2 linked regions of the Microbulbifer sp. GL-2 genome follow. The main gene of each other region encodes a partner of the protein of the gene in region 2 in a complex. Links are inferred from orthologs where the notes say so. Each region holds a gene or a part of one and is shown on either strand. Other genes may lie near its edges.

What was found.
Region 1: the proteins of lpdA (region 2) and aceF are in contact, whole or in part, in a crystal structure (PDB 1EBD), measured with the Geobacillus stearothermophilus proteins. The link is inferred for Microbulbifer sp. GL-2 from one-to-one orthologs. Residues at the interface, in WP_049624544.1 of Geobacillus stearothermophilus: Pro340, Ser341, Asp344, Tyr345, Arg403, Asp406, Val408, Glu431, Ala432, Gly433, Asp438; in WP_033016211.1 of Geobacillus stearothermophilus: Ile130, Ala131, Met132, Pro133, Arg136, Arg140, Glu141, Asn155, Arg157.

The regions. Positions count from the first base shown.
Region 1 is NZ_AP019807.1:674,236-679,581, forward strand. What follows is about bases 2,464-5,346. They hold aceF (dihydrolipoyllysine-residue acetyltransferase), read right to left. Parts: upstream 4,787-5,346; coding sequence 3,140-4,786; downstream 2,464-3,139. Other genes in these bases: GL2_RS03035 (hypothetical protein), read right to left, coding at 2,464-2,508; GL2_RS21400 (hypothetical protein), read left to right, coding at 2,704-2,856; aceE (pyruvate dehydrogenase (acetyl-transferring), homodimeric type), read right to left, coding at 4,804-5,346. Outside these bases: GL2_RS03015 (efflux RND transporter permease subunit), read left to right, coding at 1-383; GL2_RS03020 (hypothetical protein), read right to left, coding at 430-765; GL2_RS03025 (glycosyltransferase domain-containing protein), read left to right, coding at 1,154-1,843; GL2_RS03030 (hypothetical protein), read right to left, coding at 1,929-2,216; more of GL2_RS03035, read right to left, coding at 2,206-2,463.
Region 2 is NZ_AP019807.1:2,757,387-2,765,165, forward strand. What follows is about bases 3,038-5,890. They hold lpdA (dihydrolipoyl dehydrogenase), read left to right. Parts: upstream 3,038-3,669; coding sequence 3,670-5,112; downstream 5,113-5,890. Other genes in these bases: odhB (2-oxoglutarate dehydrogenase complex dihydrolipoyllysine-residue succinyltransferase), read left to right, coding at 3,038-3,604; sucC (ADP-forming succinate--CoA ligase subunit beta), read left to right, coding at 5,277-5,890. Outside these bases: GL2_RS12010 (2-oxoglutarate dehydrogenase E1 component), read left to right, coding at 1-2,370; more of odhB, read left to right, coding at 2,417-3,037; more of sucC, read left to right, coding at 5,891-6,443; sucD (succinate--CoA ligase subunit alpha), read left to right, coding at 6,446-7,318; GL2_RS12035 (MATE family efflux transporter), read right to left, coding at 7,426-7,779. UniProt on the Escherichia coli protein: Lipoamide dehydrogenase is a component of the glycine cleavage system as well as of the alpha-ketoacid dehydrogenase complexes.

The DNA.
Region 1 (5,346 bases), 2.1 Mb from region 2 along the record:
GGCTCGTCGTACTGATGGGGCTTGCCTGTAAAAACGCAATCCTGATTGTGGAGTTTGCCCGCGAGCTGGAAATGGACGGCAAGGGCCCGGTAGAAGCCGCCCTGGAAGCCTGTCGCCTGCGTCTGCGCCCGATCATCATGACCTCCGTAGCCTTTATCGCCGGCGTAGTGCCCCTGGTACTGGCCAGCGGTGCCGGCGCCGAAGTGCGCAACGCGATGGGAATGACCGTATTTACCGGCATGATCGGCGTAACCCTGTTCGGTCTGTTTCTAACCCCAGTGTTCTATGTTGCCTTGCGTAAACTCGCCGGAGGGAAAATACCCACCCCCAAGAACACAACCCAAGACACCCCCTTGCCGTTAGAGCAACCTGTTAACGGCTAAACCCTCCTTTCCCCCAGGTACTTGCATGTGCCTGGGGCTTTTTTCTCTAGCTCTTTCCCTTCCTCCATCGTGCATCGGGAAAAATAAAGATATTGAGCCAAGTAAACAGGCTCAATGGCACACAGAAAAGGATTACAAAAAAGCCCAGTACAGCGGGCATAAAATCACTGCCCTCCTCGTGCTTTTCCGCCCGATCCCAAAAATATGATTGATAACAGTGATCTGGTCCATCAATGGGCAGGAAGGTGAAGTGGATCACACGCTGCAAAAAACGCCAATAGCGGCGAAAGCGGATTTCCAGCACCCGCGAAAAGTAACCACAACGCGCAGACATAGTCGCATCGAGGTTCCCAACTGCAATGGCATTACCCAACTGGTCCATAGCGATAAATACATTGTGAATCCAGCTTTTTTGGCGCCTCTCATCACTACCCTATTCTTTCCAAAAGGTTTCTTTTTCAGCCAGGTCTCGATACCGCTACCCCCCTAATATCCGGCCATGCCTTGTACTCCACCTAAAAGAATATTGCACGCGCTCCACGGCATGGGGGCACACATATAAAACAAGCTAGCCCCACCGGTCGGCTCACTCCCCTTGAACTAGACTTGAATTTGGGACTGCAATTCATCAACCGTCAGCGAAAAACTGTAGAATTACAGAAATACTGTCTTCTGAAATGTTACACCTCGTCACTATTGCCACACATTCCGAACGTATGTTCCCACTTCTAAAGGAGTCCGCCAAACGTAATGGGGTTTCTCTGAATATATTGGGACAGCAACAACCATGGAAAAACTTCTCCACTAAAATCGACCTGCTACTACCCTTTTGCAGGACGCTACCAGATGATGACATCCTCTGTTATCTGGATGGTTTCGATTCACTCATATTACCTTCCATTCAGCAACTAGAAGAAAATTTTGAACTATTCGATAAGAAGGTGGTTTTCTCCAATGATTACCGACATCAGGGCACCCTGGGATTCTTTGAGCGCAAGTATTTTTCCAGCGAACATATTTTTTCCACAGGTATCTTTATTGGGAGAATAAAAGCGATTCAGGAAATTTTCTCGTCTGCAAAAGAAATGTATCCAGACCAGACCGATGATCAAAAAATGCTCCGAGGATACTGCACACACCACAGTCCGGAGCATATAGGAATAGATTTAGAAGCCAAATTATTTTACAACTTTGATACTGCAGATGGCAGTTTTAATCTGCTAGATCAGGTCAATCACATTCACCAGGGACAAATCCAACTCAACAATGGTGAAATTCCAGCCATTATTTCCTTTCCCTGCAGTTGGTTCGCCATCGGGATTACAAAAAACATTCACGCGCTATTTAAAGAGCTCGGTTACGATTATTACCCTGCAATAAATTTTAAAAACACCTTTAACGGTTTGAAATATTATATTAGTAATACCATCAAGGACAGTTTAAGGGACCTACTCAAGTAGCCCATAACTGCTCCTGGGATTGCAGCGTGCGACTGGAGCTGCAATCAATTCTTCATTACAACTTCAGCACACGCCGGAAAAACCATTAATAAGGACTGAAACTAAGCACAAATGGTGAATAGGGCCCCTCGCACCAATCGCCAGTATCCAGCTGGTAGCAGTACACACCCGTAGCGATGCAGTTTTCCAGGTCCCCCATATAGGGATCACCAGCCAAACAGAAACGCGGAAAAGCTGTAATTTCGTCAGGTGGTACCGGACTGCGCTTATAAGTGTAATAAATCGGGTCGCCACACAGATCCTGCCAGAATCCGTCGGCACAGCCACCAAGCAGCTGTGCCGCGATTAAAGCCAATAACACTTTACTCTTCATAGGATATACATCGCCTTCCGCCGGATATATCTATACAGCGTGCACTGGGCGGACAAATAGAACCCGGTGCCAACTCCTCAGAATCACCGGGACAACTGGAATAACTGGACTTACGGGAGGAAGGGGCTGCAGGCACATGCGATGAGGGCGCAGGATAGGCGCGATAATCTGCATGTCGCGGCGTAGGTGCACTGTATGGATAAACTACCTGATTTCGAGTATCCGGCGTTCCGCAGGCTGCCAAAAGCAGACTCATGGACAGCGCGGAAATCACTATCGGGGATTTTTGCATGGGCATGTCTCCGTATCGGTACCACGCGAAGTTATCTCCGCGTACTTCGGCAAATGACCGGGTTATGCTGCAACGACCCTGTACGCAGATTTCCCCTTCGGGCTAATACACCCTCAGTATCGGGAAAAACCAGCTTGAGGAATCGTACACGCTATCGACGCATTCCACCTCACACTCAAAGTTGACGGACGCAGGTTGCAGAAGCTGGGAGTGATGGGCACCGACATCAACAAAACTTTCGTCCTGCATGGTGGTGCCAGCATCAAAAAAGAACGGGTCTTCACCCTCAACTTCCTCGGCTGGCAAAAACAAGCAACCCTGCATCGCCAATACCGAAACGAGCGGTAAAGCGAATTTCCCTGAAGGCCTCATGATCCGACACTCCACATTTTCAGTGTTGCGCTGATAGTTGTCTTTCAATGAGTCTAGTTGCCCGACCATTACCGGCTAGTTGGCGCCAAGTCATTTATGCGTGTAATTCATTTTTAAAGATATTTAAGCGCCATTTTCCCCTTCCTTGCTGTAATAAGAGGCATGCGCTCATCAGGACGGCTATCGCCAAATAAGGCGATCCGAGCATATAAAAAAAGCGGCCATTGGCCGCTTTTTATGGGGGATTGCTGACAAAGTGTTACAGCAACAGGCGGCGCACATCCGCCAGTACGCTGACCAGATAGGTCATAAAGCGCCCGGCATCACCACCATTCACCGCACGATGGTCATAGGACAACGCCAGTGGCAGCATCTGTCGAGGCTCAAAATCCTTGCCGTTCCACACTGGCTTCATCGCCAGCTTGGAAACACCGAGAATGCCGACTTCCGGGGAATTGACAATCGGGGTAAACCCGGTACCACCGATAGCACCCAGGCTGGAGATGGTAAAGCAAGCGCCCTGCATTTCGTTGGGCTTGAGCTTGCCATCGCGAGCTTTCAGGGCCATCTCGGTGGCTTCCGCAGCCAACTCGTACAAGCCCTTTTTATCCACATCGCGAATGACCGGCACCATTAATCCTTTGGGGGTATCCACAGCCATGCCCACATGCACATAATCCTTGCGCACAATGTGCTCGCCATCATTGTGCAGGGACACATTAAAATTGGGCTCCGCACGCAGGGCTGCCGCTACCGCTTTCAGCAGGAAAGGCACCGGAGTGAGTTTCACTCCGCGCTTCTCAGCTTCGGCCTTCATGGACTTGCGGAAGGTTTCCAGTTCGGTGATATCAGCATCATCGAACTGGGTTACGTGGGGCACATTGATCCAGTTGCGGGACATATTGGCAGCGGTGATCTTGTGGATCTTGCTCATTGGCTCCACATTCACCGCACCAAACTGGCTGAAGTCGATATCCGGCATCTTGGCGATACCGATACCACCACCGACACCCACAGCACCGCTCTCGGCCTTTTTGACCTGGTCGCGAATGTAGTTGTGCAGATCATCCTTGGAAACCCGGTTGCGCGGGCCTGTAGGCTTGATCTTGTTCAGGGTGACTCCCAGCTCGCGCGCCAGCTTGCGCACAGCGGGGCCGGCGTAGACTTGGGCAGCTGCAGTGAGATCGCGTTCCAGCTGGTGATCTTTTTGCGGAACCGCAGGAGGCTCAACCGGCGCGGCTACCTGTTGCGGGGCACTCTGTGCTGCAGCGGCAGGTGCCGGCGCTTCGGTCTGAGCCACTGGAGCTGCGGCGCCACCATCAGCAACCACTTTCAACACCCCGAGAGCATCGCCAGTGGAAACTTTATCGCCTTCTTTTACAGCGATAGAAACCACAGTACCGGCGCTGGGAGACGGCACATCCATTGATGCTTTGTCGCCCTCTACCACGATCAGTGAATCGCCCTCTTCGACAGCGTCGCCGGGCTGCACGCTGATCTCAATCACATCAACCGCATCGCCCCCCCCCAAATCGGGAATTTGAATAGCTTCCTCTTTGGGCTCGGCACTCGTTGCAGCAGCAGGGGCTTCAGGGATGGGCTCAGGCGCCAGTGCAGCTTCTTCCTGAGCAGGAGCCTCAGCGGTCTCCCCAGCCGGCGCTTCCGCCACATCGGTTTCGATCTCCCCAATCACATCGCCTTCAGAGACCTTATCGCCCTCTTTCACGCTGATGCTGAGGATCTTGCCAGCCACAGGAGCCGGCACATCCATGGAAGCCTTATCACCTTCCACGACAATCAGTGAATCCTCTTGCGCGACGGTATCACCGACAGCAACAGTGATTTCAATAACATCAACCTGATCGGCACCACCGAGGTCAGGCACTTTAATGACTTGTTTTGCCATAGGAGTTCTGCCTTCTCTTAGCTGATGCGTGGGTTAACTTTATCGGCGTCGATATTGAGCTTCACGATCGCTTCCGCAACCTCTTTCGCATCAATAACACCCTGCTTGGCCAAGCCATTCAGAGCGGCGATCACTACATAGTTGCGGTCCACTTCGAAGAAACGGCGCAGCTGCTCGCGGCTGTCACTGCGGCCGAAGCCATCGGTCCCCAGGGTGGTCAGCTCACCGTCGATAAACTCGCGCAGCGGCTCCACATAGGAACGGATATAGTCAGTAGAAGCGATAACCGGAGAAGTATTGCCTGCGAACTGTTCGGTGATCCAGGGTTTGCGTGGCTCTGCTTCCGGGTGCAGCATATTCCAACGCGCTACATCCTGACCTTCGCGGGCCGCTTCCACGGCAGAAGTGAGGCTCCAAACATCGGAAGCCACGTCAAACTGGTCGGCGAGGATATCCGCTGCTGCCAGTACTTCGCGTAAAATGGTACCGCCGCCGATCAGCTGTACATGCTTCTTCGCCGCTTTGCCCTTAGCGCCTTTTTTGACGTTGGACTGCAGCTT
Region 2 (7,779 bases):
GAGGCCACTCTGCGTGAAATCGTAGAGGGACTGGAGAGCACCTACTGCGGCAACCTGGGTGCGGAGATCATGCATCTCTCCAACCTGGAAGAGCAGCAGTGGTTTCAGCAGCGCCTGGAGCGCAGCCAGTCCAAAGCCAACTTCGGCACCGATATCCAGATTGAAATCCTGCAGCGACTTTCCGCCGCAGAGGGCTTGGAGCGCCATCTGGACTCCAAGTACCCCGGCACCAAGCGCTTTGGTGTGGAAGGTGGTGAGAGCCTGATTCCGATGATGGACGCACTGATCCGTCGCTCCGGTACCTATGGGGTGAAGGAAATTGTGATTGGTATGGCACACCGTGGCCGCCTGAACACTCTGGTGAATATCCTCGGCAAGAACCCTGCGGATCTGTTTCAGGAGTTTGAGGGTAAGAGAACCCTGGATACCTCCGGTGATGTGAAGTACCACCAGGGCTTCTCTTCCAATGTGATGACTCCCGGTGGTGAAGTGCACCTGGCACTGGCCTTTAACCCGTCACACCTGGAAATCAGTGCGCCGGTAGTGGTTGGCTCCGTGCGTGCCCGTCAGGACCGCCGCAAAGATGCTGCCGGCGAGAAGGTTATGCCGATCAACATCCACGGTGATGCGGCCTTTGCCGGCCAGGGTGTTGTGCAGGAAACCCTGCAGATGTCACAGACCCGCGGCTACTACACCGGTGGTACTGTGCACATTGTGCTGAACAACCAGGTGGGCTTTACCACCAGTAAGCGCGAAGACGCCCGCTCCACCGAGTACTCTACCGACCCCGCCAAGATGATCGATGCGCCGGTGCTGCACGTAAATGGCGACGACCCGGAAATGGTCGTGCTAGCGGCGCTGTTGGCTGTGGACTACCGCTACGAATTCAAGAAAGACATTGTTATCGACCTGGTATGCTACCGTCGTCGCGGCCATAACGAAACTGACGACCCGTCCGGCACCCAGCCGTTGATGTATCAGACCATCCGCAAGCATAAAACCACTCGCACTCTTTACTCTGAGAAACTGGTGGGTGAGGGCATCCTGGACAAAACGGCTGCGGACAGGCTGGCGAACGACTACCGCGATAAGCTGGATGCCGGTGAAGATGTGGCCACTGGTCTGGTAAAAAAACCGGACTCATCCATGTTTGTGGACTGGAGCCCCTACCTGGGCCATGACTGGCAGGTGCCTGCGGATACCAGCTTTGCAATGCCGAAGCTGCAGGACGTGGCCAATCGCATGACTACTGTGCCCGATGGCATAGTGATGCAGCGCCAGGTTTCCAAGATTTATGACGACCGTCGCAAGATGGCTGGTGGCGCACTGCCGCTCAACTGGGGCATGGCGGAAACCCTGGCCTACGGCACCCTGCTGGAAGAGGGCTTCATGGTCCGCTTCACCGGGGAAGACGTAGGTCGCGGCACTTTCTCTCACCGCCACGCGGTAATTCACAGCCAGAAAGACGGTCAGTGCTACGTGCCTCTGCAGAACATGTTTGAGGACCAGCCGCCGTTCTACATGTACGACTCCCTGTTGTCTGAGGAGGCGGTACTGGCATTTGAGTACGGCTATGCCACTACCACACCGAAATCCCTGGTTGTGTGGGAAGCTCAATTCGGTGACTTCGCCAACGGTGCTCAGGTCGTAATCGACCAGTTCATAACCTCCGGCGAGCACAAATGGGGCCGTATGTGCGGTCTGGTGCTGATGCTGCCACACGGTTATGAAGGCCAGGGCCCGGAGCACTCCTCCGCGCGCCTGGAGCGCTTTATGCAGCTGTGTGCCGAGCACAATATCCAGGTATGTAATGCCACCACCCCGGCACAGATTTTCCATCTGCTGCGCCGCCAGGCGGTGCGCCCAATGCGTCGCCCGCTGGTGATTATGAGCCCGAAATGGATTCTGCGTCACAAGCTGGCCACGTCCAGTCTGGAAGAACTGGCCGAAGGCCGTTTCCACAATGTGATACAGGATCAGGGCGTGGACCCGGCCAAGGTCAAGCGCTTGATCCTTTGTTCCGGCAAGGTGTACTACCACCTGCTGGAAGCGCGCATGGAGCGCGAGCAGGAAGATGTAGCGTTCGTGCGTATCGAACAGCTGTACCCCTTCCCGGACGAAGAGTTCGTGGAAGCGGTGTCAGCATTCAAGAAGATCAAGAGTGTCGGGTGGTGTCAGGAAGAGCCCATGAACCAGGGCGCCTGGTATGCCAGCCAGCACCATTTGCGTCGCTTGCTGGCGGAAACGCATCCGAAGCTGGATCTGGAATATGTGGGCCGCGCTCCATCAGCGGCACCTGCGGCGGGCTATATGTCCACGCACTTGGAAGAACAGAATAAGTTCATCAACGAGGCGCTGACCGTCAAGTAACGGGCGGCAGTATTTTAAGCAGAGACAATCTCAGGAAACAGGAAAAATGACGATCGAGATTAAAGCGCCAACTTTCCCGGAATCCGTTCAGGACGGTACTGTCGCCACCTGGCACAAACAACCCGGTGAAGCCGTGTCCCGCGATGAACTGATCGTGGATATTGAAACTGATAAAGTGGTACTGGAAGTGGTTGCACCGGCAGACGGTGCACTTTCCGAGATCATCAAGGGAGAGGGTGATACCGTTCTCTCCAATGAAGTGATCGCCAAGTTTGAGGCGGGTGCCGGTGCCGCAGCCGCTCCGGCAGAAGAGAAGGCTGAGGCGCCTGCCGCCGCAGCACCTGCTGCTGGCGAGAAAATCGCTATGCCGTCCGCCAAGAAAATGGCGGCGGAAAAAGGCGTTGACCTGACTGGTGTGGAAGGCACTGGTAAGGGTGGCCGCGTTCTCAAAGAAGACGTTATGAAGGCCGGCACTACACCCGCGGCAGCGGCGCCTGTGGTTGCTGCCGAGGTTGCGGTTGCACCGGGTGAGCGTGTAGAAAAACGTGTTCCCATGACCCGTATGCGCAAGCGAATCGCCGAGCGCCTGCTCGACGCTTCCCAGTCCACCGCCATGCTGACCACCTTTAACGAGGTGAACATGAAGCCGGTAATGGACCTGCGCAAAAACTACAAGGACCTGTTCGAGAAGACCCACAACGGTACCCGCCTGGGCTTTATGGGCTTCTTCGTAAAGGCTGCAGTAGAAGCGCTGAAACGCTATACGGCGGTAAACGCCTCCATTGATGGTAACGATATTGTTTATCACGGTTACCAGGATATTGGTGTAGCGGTATCCTCTCCGAAGGGGCTGGTTGTGCCCATTTTGCGTAACGCAGAGAATTTGGGTCTGGCGGACATGGAAAACAATATTCGCGATCTGGGTGTGCGCGCCCGTGATGGCAAGCTTTCCATCGAAGAGATGACTGGCGGTACCTTTACTATCACCAACGGTGGTGTATTCGGTTCCCTGTTGTCCACCCCGATCCTGAACCCGCCGCAGACTGCAATCCTGGGCATGCATAAAATCCAGGAGCGCCCAATGGCGGTAAACGGCAAGGTGGAAATCCTGCCGATGATGTACCTGGCGCTTTCCTACGATCACCGTCTGATTGATGGCAAGGAGGCAGTTGGCTTCCTGGTGGCGATCAAGGAAATGATCGAAGATCCGGCGCGTATCCTGCTCGAAGTCTAAGAAATACTTTCTGGGGCCCACGGGCCCCCTCGATCACACTGCATTAGAAATATCTGGAATTGATCATGTCGGAAAAATTTGACGTAATCGTAATTGGCTCTGGTCCTGGTGGTTATGTCGCTGCCATCCGTGCCGCTCAGCTGGGCCTGAAAACTGCCTGTATTGAGAAGTGGAAAAACAAGGAAGGCAAATACGTAAACGGTGGCACCTGCCTGAACGTCGGTTGTATTCCGTCCAAGGCTCTGCTGGATAGCTCGTGGAAATACCACGAAGCCAAAGATGCCCTCGACGTGCACGGCATTGAAGTCGGCAAGGTCAAGATGGATGTCAGCAAGATGATTGAGCGCAAGGGCGAGATCGTTAAAAAGCTGACCGGTGGTGTGGCTGGCCTGTTCACCGCGAATAAAGTGACCTCCATTTTTGGTACCGGCAAACTGCTGTCCAACAAGAAAGTGGAAGTGACCGACGACGAAGGCAACGCCAGTGTATACGAGGCGGAAAATGTGATCCTGGCTTCAGGCTCTGTTCCCGTGAATATTCCCCCCGCTCCGGTAGACGACAAAATTATTGTCGATTCCACTGGCGCCCTGGAATTCACTGAAGTGCCCAAGCGTCTGGGTGTGATTGGTGCTGGCGTTATCGGTTTGGAGCTGGGCTCCGTATGGAATCGCCTGGGCTCCGAAGTTGTGGTTCTGGAAGCTATGGACAAGTTCCTGGCCATCATGGATCAGCAGGTAGCCAAAGAATCCCAGAAGATCTTCAAAAAGCAGGGCCTGGATATCCGCCTTGCTTGCCGTGTTACCGGCTCCGAGGTGAAGGGCGAGGAGGTGGTTGTCACTTACCAGGATAAAGACGGTAAGGAGCACCATGAAACCTTCGATAAATTAATCGTTTGTGTTGGCCGTCGCCCCTACACTGAAGGCCTGCTGGCTGAAGATGCCGGTGTGAAAATGGACGAGCGCGGTTTCGTTTACGTTAACGATTTGTGCATGACTTCCGCCCCGGGCGTATGGGCCATCGGTGATGTGGTACGCGGTCCAATGCTGGCGCACAAAGCCTCGGAAGAAGGGGTTGTGGTTGCCGAGCGCATCGCCGGCCAGAAGCCGATGATGAACTACGACGTGATCCCCAACGTGATCTACACCCATCCGGAAATCGCCGCGGTTGGCCGCACCGAAGAACAGGTAAAAGCTGACGGCGAGCCCTACAACGTAGGCAGCTTCCCGTTTGCGATTAACGGCCGAGCCATGGCTGCGAACGATACTCAGGGCTTTGTAAAAATTATTGCCCATGCGGATACCGATCGCGTACTGGGTGCTCACATAGTCGGCCCGTCTGCCGCAGACCTGGTTCAGCAGGTGGCGATTGCGATGGAGTTCGGTTCCAGCGCTGAAGATATCGGCATGACAGTATTTGCGCATCCGACCCTGTCTGAGACCGTGAAGGAAGCGGCTCTGGGCGTGAACGGCCATGCGATTCACACTGTGAATCGCAAGAAGCGTAAGTAAGAATACTTTTCGATCTCGGGGCACTAATTATTGATTAATTAGCTGCCCCGGTTTCATTTGCGGAATTCGAAATTTGCAACGACGGAAATTTTGAATTTTGTCTTTCAGGTGCAGAGTAATCTGCAATTAGTAAACACATTTCTATATGTGAATTGGTATTGACTATGAACTTGCATGAGTATCAGGGCAAACAACTGTTTGCGGCATACGGATTGCCGGTTTCCAAAGGCATTGCAGCGGAAACCCCGGCAGCGGCAGTAGCAGCGGCTGACGAAATTGGCGGTGATAAGTGGGTGGTAAAGGCCCAGGTACACGCCGGTGGCCGCGGTAAGGCTGGCGGTGTAAAGCTGGTAGATTCCAAGGCAGAAATTGAAGCGTTTGCCAAGAAGTGGCTGGGTGAGCGTCTGGTAACTTACCAGACAGATGAAAATGGCCAGCCGGTAACCCGTATCCTGGTTGAAAGCTGCACTGACATCGATCAAGAGCTGTACCTCGGTGCTGTTGTTGACCGCTCCACCCGTCGTATCGTTTTCATGGCTTCCACTGAAGGTGGAGTTGAGATCGAGAAAGTAGCGGAAGAGACTCCGGAGAAAATCCTTAAAGCCACCATCGATCCTCTGGTAGGCGCTCAGCCTTACCAGGCGCGCGAGCTGGCTTTTAAGCTGGGCCTGAACCCAATCCAGGTTAAGCAGTTCACCAAGATCTTCCTGGGCCTGGCAAAAATGTTCCAGGAAAAAGATCTGGCCCTGCTGGAAATTAACCCGCTGGTAATTACCACTGAAGGCAACCTGCACTGTCTGGATGCCAAGGTTGTAATCGACAGCAATGCCCTGTATCGCCACGCTGACCTGCGCGAAATGCACGATCCTTCCCAGGAAGATCCGCGCGAAGCGCACGCTGCCAAGTTCGAACTGAACTACGTAGCTCTTGATGGCAGCATCGGCTGCATGGTGAATGGCGCTGGCCTGGCCATGGGTACCATGGACATCGTCAACCTGCACGGCGGTAAGCCGGCTAACTTCCTCGACGTGGGCGGTGGCGCGACCAAAGAGCGCGTTGTTGAAGCGTTCAAGATCATTCTGTCTGACGAGAACGTAAAAGCCGTATTGATTAACATCTTCGGTGGTATCGTTCGTTGTGACATGATCGCCGAAGGCGTAGTTGGCGCAGTGAAAGAAGTTGGCGTTAAGGTGCCGGTTGTTGTGCGCTTGGAAGGTAACAACGCAGACCTGGGTGCCAAGGTTCTGAGCGACAGTGGCCTGAACATTATCGCGGCTACCAGCCTGACCGATGCTGCTCAGCAAGTGGTTAAAGCTGCGGAGGGTAAATAATCATGTCAGTACTGATTAATAAAGACACTAAAGTAATCTGCCAGGGCTTTACCGGCTCTCAGGGTACTTTCCACTCTGAGCAAGCGATTGCTTACGGCACCAAGATGGTTGGTGGTGTAACTCCGGGCAAGGGTGGCCAAACTCACCTGGGTCTGCCGGTTTTCAACACCGTGAAAGAAGCGGTCGAAGAAACCGGTGCCGAAGCCTCCGTGATCTACGTGCCTGCACCTTTCTGTAAGGACTCCATCCTGGAAGCGGCCAACGCTGGTATCAAACTGATTGTTTGTATCACCGAAGGTATCCCGACTCTGGATATGCTTGACGCCAAAGTGAAGTGCGACGAGCTGGGCGTGCGCCTGATTGGCCCGAACTGCCCGGGTGTTATCACTCCGGGTGAGTGCAAGATCGGCATTATGCCCGGTCACATCCACAAGCCGGGCAAAGTGGGCATCGTTTCCCGTTCCGGCACCCTGACCTACGAAGCGGTTAAGCAGACTACCGATTACGGCTTCGGCCAGTCCACCTGTGTGGGCATCGGCGGCGACCCCATCCCGGGTTCTAACTTCATCGATATTCTGGAAATGTTCCAGAATGACCCGCAGACCGAAGCGATCGTTATGATCGGTGAGATCGGCGGCACTGCTGAAGAAGAAGCGGCTGCTTACATCAAGGAAAACGTCACCAAGCCGGTAGTTTCTTACATCGCTGGTGTAACTGCTCCTCCCGGTAAGCGTATGGGTCACGCGGGCGCGATTATCTCTGGTGGTACAGGCACCGCTGATGAGAAATTTGCTGCTCTGGAAGATGCCGGTGTTAAAACCGTGCGCTCCCTGGCGCAGATCGGCGACGCACTAAAGGAAATTACTGGCTGGTAATAGCCGGGTAATTTCCTGTCTGCGAAAAGGCCGCTTCTTTCGAAGCGGCCTTTTTTATTTCATATCAAAAATGTTACGCGAAAGTTTTTCGGTTTGGATTGAAAAAATCAGCCGGATGCCTGTTGTGCACCATATAAACCATATTTGTGCCCATGGTTGCGTCCCCGTTGATAAAGGACAAAAGCGGTTAATATAAGCTGCATTACCTCTGCAATAGGCATTGCATACCATATCCCCACTTCCCCGGCTATCAGTGGCAAAATAAAAATTAACGGTAATACAAAAAAATAAGTCTTTGCCAGGCCAAGGATCGCTGCGTGCTTGGCGTCGCCGATAGCCTGAAAAAATGTACTTATCATTATGAGTGGTCCAGCTAGGAAATAGACCATCGTCATCATAGGTAGTATACGCGCCACCTCTGCAATAATTTGCTGGTCACTGACAAACAGGGCTCCTAAGGA